2 linked regions of the Candidatus Ruthia magnifica str. Cm (Calyptogena magnifica) genome follow. Each later gene encodes a partner of the first gene's protein in a complex. Links are inferred from orthologs where the notes say so. Each region holds a gene or a part of one and is shown on either strand. Other genes may lie near its edges.

Region 1 (3,299 bases):
CGAAATGTTAACAATTGATAATTTTATTACCTTAACAAAAGACTATGAAAAACAACATTGAAATAGAGGTTAAAGTGACTTATTTGGAGCATCAGTCTGATGTTTATGCAAGTCAGTACTCCTATGCTTACACCATTACAATTATTAACAAGGGCAATGTTGGCGTGCAACTTTTAACACGTCATTGGCGTATTCAAGATGAAACTGGATATATTGAAGATGTTATTGGCGAAGGTGTGATTGGTCAACAGCCTCATTTGGCGTCAGGAGAATCTTTTCAGTACGCCTCAGGTGCTATTATCAAAACCTTAACTGGTTCCATGAAAGGCTCTTATGGTATGGTTGATGACTATGGCGAGCGTTTTAATGTGCAAATTCCTGAATTTGTGCTCAGCAAACCTTATACGCTACATTAATGTCAGATTATTTAATTGGCGATATTCAAGGTTGTTTTGACGCTTTACAAGCCTTGTTAAAAACAATTAAATTCTCAAGCGATAAAGACCGACTATTTTTTTTAGGCGATGTAGTTAATAGAGGTAAAAAATCTCTAGCAACATTGCGTTTTATTAAAGATTTAAAAAACAATGCTTCAATGGTGTTAGGTAACCATGATTTTTATTTATTGGCCTGCTCACTGGGCAGCAAAAAGCCCAATGAGAAAGACACATTTATGGACATTATCAATGCCAATGATGCAGATTCATTGCTAGATTTTCTGCATAACCAACCTTTAGTAATTAAATACAAAAATGTCCTTATGATTCATGCTGGCGTACCACCAAATTGGGATATTGATAGGCTTCTTCAACAATCTAAGCAAGTGCAAAAACATCTTCAAAGCACTAACATTTCACAGTTTTTAGATAAAATATATGGCAACAAACCTAATATTTGGTCTAAAGATTTAACCGAACTGGAACAATGTCGATATACTATTAATGCTCTAATGCGACTACGCTTTTGCAAAGCAAATGGTGAATTAGAATTTAGTCATAAAATGAATTATACACATCCACCAAAAGGTTTTAAAGCTTGGTTTATACACAAAAATCGATTGTTAAAAAATATCGATATATTCTTTGGTCATTGGTCTAGTTTGTCAGACGTTAATCAAACACATATTTATCCTATGGATCATGGCTGTATTTGGCACGGACGATTAAGCGCTATCAGACTAAAGGACAGGAAAGTCTTTTCTATCAGTTGTTAAATTTCTACCTTACCTTCAAATACAAATTGTACAGGACCTGATAAAAATACATGTCCACCTTGTATGTATTCAATCAAAGTATCGCCACCATTTAAGTGAGCAACCACATTTTCTTTTAATAAGCCTTGTTCAACACCATAAACCACCGCTGCACAGGCGCCAGAGCCACAAGCTAAAGTTTCACCAGAACCACGTTCATAAACACGTAAGTTAATTTCATGAGTATTCAGAATTTGCATAAAACCAATATTAGCCTGATTGGGTAGCAATTCACTTTGTTGAATTCTGAGTGCAATACTACTAACATCAACTGTATTAACATCTTCAACCAACATGACACAATGAGGGTTGCCAATTGAGACAGCACCTAAATCAAACCCTTCAATTTGATAATACGTGCTTTGTTGGGGAACTAGGAGTAGGATATCAGCTGGATTAAAACTTGGTTTCCCCATGTCAACACGCACTGTATTGTCATCATTCAAGTACAAATTAATAATACCAGAACGAGTTTCTACAACAATTGGATTGTTGTTACTTAAACCTTTTTTACTAACAAAAAACGCAAAACAACGTGCACCATTGCCACATTGTTCCACCTCTAAACCGTCAGCATTATAGATAACATAACGAAAATCAACATTTTTTGTGTTGCTAGTTTCAACCAACAATAGTTGATCAAAGCCAATGCCTAAATGTCGATTGGCTAAATTTGCTATTTGTTCAGCATTAAAAGTAATATCACCAGCAAGGTTGTCAACCATCATAAAGTCGTTACCAAGTCCATGCATTTTTACAAAATTAATCAGCATATTATGTATTATCCACTTATAACTCTCAAGGTTAAGAATAATTGAGTTCTGATAAAATACTGCTTAATTTTCATGTAAAGGCAGCCAATGCAAACACCAACTAATATTAATTTAAACAAAGTAAAAACCTTATTAACCATCACCTTTGACAAGATTGATTATCCACTTAGTGCTGAATATTTGAGAGTTTATTCACCCTCAGCTGAAGTAGTTGGCCATGGCAAGGGGCAAGAAATTTTGCAACTTAATAAAAAAAACGTAACTATTCTACGTATTCAGCCAACAGGTAATTATGCCGTTATTTTATTTTTTAGCGATAATCATGATAGTGGTATTTATTCCTGGTCACACTTGCATAAACTTGCTTTGAATCATGACAAACTTTGGCATAAATATTTACAAAGACTCAAAGATGCTGGACACACTTACCCACAATTATAAACCCTAATGGCTTTTATTTCATCCCTAGGGTTTTTCTTAATTACCATTGGTATTTTGGTAACTGTTCATGAATTGGGTCATTTTTTAGTTGCTAAAAAACTTAACGTCAAAGTGTTGCGTTTTTCTATTGGGTTTGGCAAGATTTTAAAATCATTTAAGTATGGCGAAACGCAATACACACTGTGTGTGCTCCCTTTAGGTGGTTTTGTTAAAATGCTTGATGAAAATGAGACACTAGTTGAAGCGTCAGAAAAACACCGTGCTTTTAATCAGCAAAGCGTTTATAAACGTATCATGATTGTTGCAGCTGGACCGATTGCTAATTTTCTTTTAGCTGTTATCCTCTATACTGTTGTTTTTGTTATCGGTGTTAATGGCGTTAAGCCTATTGTGGGTACACTTGAAAGTCCTAGTATTGCCCAGCAATCAGGCATTAAAATAGGCGATCAACTACTGAGTATTAATGGCGTTTTAACACCAACTATTAGTGAATTTTCAATTAATTTTATTCAGTCACTGGATGAGAATCATCTTTATGTTGATGTTATTTCCGGCGCTTCAAATCTTAAAAAATTAGAATTTAACTTATCTGGTGATTTTTTATCTAATCCAGAACAAGGTGTTGATCGCTACTTAGGGTTTAAATTTGCCATGCCTAAACTTGAGGCTATTATTGACCAAGTTGTGCCTAATTCGCCTGCTTCAATAGCAGGCTTACAAACAAATGATAAAATTTTAAGTGCAAACCATGTTTATATCAACTCATGGTATGATTTTGTTAATGTCATTCAAAATAGCTCAAATAAAGAAATTAATTTGCAAATTAAACGCAA
Region 2 (3,287 bases), 210 kb from region 1 along the record:
GCCACTGCCTTGTTCAGTTCACTAGTTTTTGTAAGATTGGTAATGATAGCAATGTGCGCGTTATTTTTCTGGTCAATTTGTTTTTGTATAACAGACTCTACACTAATGTTATGATTGGCTAAAGTTGCTGTAATATCTGCCAAAACCCCTAGTTTATCAGTGGTCAATAAACGCAAGTAGAAAATACTTTCAATATCTCCAGTGTTGCAATTTGGAATGTTTTTTAATGATTTCCAGCCTAAAATATCATGATTCACAGTGCCCTTGATAATATCAATCAAATTAGCAATAACACTACTTGCTGTTGCTTCAGCACCAGCACCAGCACCATAATAAAGCGTTTCACTAACTGCATTACCTTTGACCAATACACTGTTCATAACGCCATCAACATTAGATAGTAAATGAGTTTTAGGCACTAAAGTTGGGTGTACATACATTTGTAATTTTCCATCTAGTTTTTTAGCAATACCCAGGTGTTTAATGGTATAACCCAATTCCGTTGCAAAAGTAATATCTTCACCACTAATTTTGCTAATACCTTCAGTTGAAACTTGATTAAATTGTAACTCACAGCCAAACGCCATTGAAGCGAGGATGGCTAATTTATGTGCCGCATCAATACCTTCGACATCAAAAGTAGGGTCATCTTCGGCGTAACCCAATGCTTGCGCCTCTTTTAGAACATCTCCAAAGTCTCTACCTTTATTACGCATTTCAGTTAGAATAAAGTTACTTGTACCATTGATAATACCAGCAACTAATTCAATTTGATTGGCACTTAAACCTTGTTCTAAAATTTTTAAGATAGGAATACCACCAGCAACGGCCGCTTCAAATAAAAGATGCGTGTTGTTATCTTTTGCCAAGGCAAGTAGTTTATTGCCATGTATAGCAATTAAAGCTTTGTTGGCTGTGACAACATGTTTTCCATTTTCAATGGCTTGTTCGACCAAATCTTTAGCTAAACCTGTGCCACCCATTAATTCTAAAACGACATCAATATCATTATTATTAATAATCTCAAATGGGTCTTGAGTTAACTTAATATCCTCAGTAGGACAAATACGTATTTGGGTTGTATCTCTTACAGCTGCATGAGTGATGTTAATATTATCGCCAGATCGGCGTGTAATTTGTGCTTGGTTTTTGTTTAACACATTCACCACGCCACCACCGACAGTACCAAGCCCTAAAATTCCAATATTCACAAGTAAAATCCATATTTAATAAAACTAAAAAGGCATTATACCAATAGGATGTTTATATATAGAGCTATTGAAGGTAGCGTTGGTTTATTTATCTAAAATAATCGCTGAACATTTAAGTGGGCGCAAGTATTGATTAGGAATTTTGTGTTGATTATTAAAAAGAACAGGTGCTAAAGCTTTTAGCATATCTTCATAAATTGGTTTTTTAAAATCAATCACATCTTCAATAGGGCGCCAATAGTCTACCCATGCCCAATCATCAAATTCTACTTGTGTATGCATGTTTAGCTTGATGTTGTTTTCATTTGAGATAAGACGCAATAAAAACCAAACTTGTTTTTGACCAATACACACAGGTTTTTGTTTGTGTTTTATGTGATAATCAGGAAAATCATAACGTAGCCATTTAGGTGTTTTGGCAAGAATACTTATATGTTCAAAGGACAAGCCAATTTCTTCATTAAGTTCTCGAAAAAGTGCATCCAACTCACTCTCACCAAAATCAATGCCACCTTGTGGCAATTGCCAAGAATCTTGTTTTAAGCGTTTGGCTAGAAGCACTTGTTGTTTGTCATTAGTAATAACAATGCCAACATTAGCCCGATAGCCCTCACTATCAATCATACTGTTTTTACATCAATGATTAATCTTCGCCAGAAAATACACCTAGCAACTGCAATAAACTTAAAAATAAGTTATAAATTGAAATAAATAGTGTTATTGTTGCCATGATGTAATTGGTCTCGCCACCACGAATAATATTTGAAGTTTCAAATAAAATCAAGCCACTCATTAGTAAAATAAATACTGCAGATACAGTTAATGATAATGCTGGTATAGCAAAGAAATAAGCAGCAATTCCTGCTAAAAATGCCACAATAATACCCGTTGTTAAGAAACCAGATAAAAAACTAAAATCTTTACCTGAAGTGATGGCATAAAAAGACAATAATAAAAAGATAATCCCTGTGCCAATCATTGCTATAGCAATCAGTTCAGAGCCATTTGAAAAGGTATCTGTGTAAGCGTTAATAATAGGACCTAATGTTAGCCCCATAAAGCCTGTTAATGCGAATACTGCTAAAATTCCGTAACTCGAATTCTTAAGTTTGTTGGTTAAATACAGTAAGCCAAAATAACCGCCAAAAGTGATTAAAAGGCCAAAATGTGGCAGATTTAAGGACATAGCAAGATAAGCCATTAGCCCGCTAAATAATAAGGTTGTAGAAAGCAATTGATATGTATTTTTTAAAATGCTATTGGTGCTAATACCACGTGTTTGAGTGTTGACGTTTGTATTCATGATTTAATTCCTTATTTGAAAGCGTAAAATACAGCTATTTTACAGCAAAAATAAATGTATGAAACTGGTTTTAGGTTTAGGAAAAACAGGTTTTTCAATCGCTCGTTTTTTATCAGAACAAAATATTGATTACAAAATTGCTGACAGCCGCACCAATCCACCTTTATTATCTAAATATCCTGACGCGTTTTCAAAATCACTTCTTACTCTCGGATCTTGGACATTAGATTTATTAAAAAAAGTTGATGAAATTTTCATCTCTCCTGGTATTGCCCAAAACGAGTCCATTGTTATTTGGGCAAAAGAGCAAAATATTCCCGTTATTAGTGATATAGAGTTATTCTCAAGATTTGCAAAAGCACCCATTATTGGTATTACTGGCTCTAATGGAAAGTCAACAGTTACACAACTATTGACACAAATGATTATTAATGCTGGCATGCAAGTTGCTATGGGCGGCAATATTGGTACGCCCGTATTAGATTGTTTAAATGAAAAAATAGAATATTATGTATTAGAACTATCCAGTTATCAGCTAGATTATAGCCATCATCTAAATTTAATAGTAGGTGTTGTACTTAACATAACTCCTGATCATCTTGATCGGTACCAAAATTTTAAACATTACATCAATTCTAAATTAAGCCTATATCAACATTGTCAACACTTAGTGATTAATTTAGATGAACCACTCACACCCCCAAAAGTAAATGCCAAGTGTTTTGGTATTAGCATACCCAAGCAGGCAGATGATTTTGGTACAGTCACTTGTC

The links.
Region 2: the proteins of dapF (region 1) and RMAG_RS03795 are in contact, whole or in part, in a solved structure (PDB 5YGU), measured with the Escherichia coli proteins. The link is inferred for Candidatus Ruthia magnifica str. Cm (Calyptogena magnifica) from one-to-one orthologs.

The regions. Positions count from the first base shown.
Region 1 is NC_008610.1:600,780-604,078, forward strand. Bases 118-3,076 are described here. They hold dapF (diaminopimelate epimerase), read right to left. Parts: upstream 2,026-3,076; coding sequence 1,210-2,025; downstream 118-1,209. Other genes in these bases: apaG (Co2+/Mg2+ efflux protein ApaG), read left to right, coding at 118-416; RMAG_RS02745 (symmetrical bis(5'-nucleosyl)-tetraphosphatase), read left to right, coding at 416-1,213; RMAG_RS02755 (gamma-butyrobetaine hydroxylase family protein), read left to right, coding at 2,113-2,466; rseP (RIP metalloprotease RseP), read left to right, coding at 2,473-3,076. In the rest of the region: 16S rRNA (adenine(1518)-N(6)/adenine(1519)-N(6))-dimethyltransferase RsmA, read left to right, coding at 1-61; more of apaG, read left to right, coding at 45-117; more of rseP, read left to right, coding at 3,077-3,299. UniProt on the Escherichia coli protein: Involved in the succinylase branch of the L-lysine biosynthesis and in the biosynthesis of the pentapeptide incorporated in the peptidoglycan moiety. Catalyzes the stereoinversion of LL-2,6-diaminopimelate (L,L-DAP) to meso-diaminopimelate (meso-DAP).
Region 2 is NC_008610.1:813,141-816,427, reverse strand. The notes cover bases 66-3,012. They hold RMAG_RS03795 (RNA pyrophosphohydrolase), read right to left. Parts: upstream 1,836-3,012; coding sequence 1,296-1,835; downstream 66-1,295. Other genes in these bases: murD (UDP-N-acetylmuramoyl-L-alanine--D-glutamate ligase), read left to right, coding at 2,573-3,012; RMAG_RS03790 (Bax inhibitor-1/YccA family protein), read right to left, coding at 1,855-2,514; RMAG_RS03800 (homoserine dehydrogenase), read right to left, coding at 66-1,211. In the rest of the region: more of RMAG_RS03800, read right to left, coding at 1-65; more of murD, read left to right, coding at 3,013-3,287. UniProt on the Escherichia coli protein: Master regulator of 5'-end-dependent mRNA decay.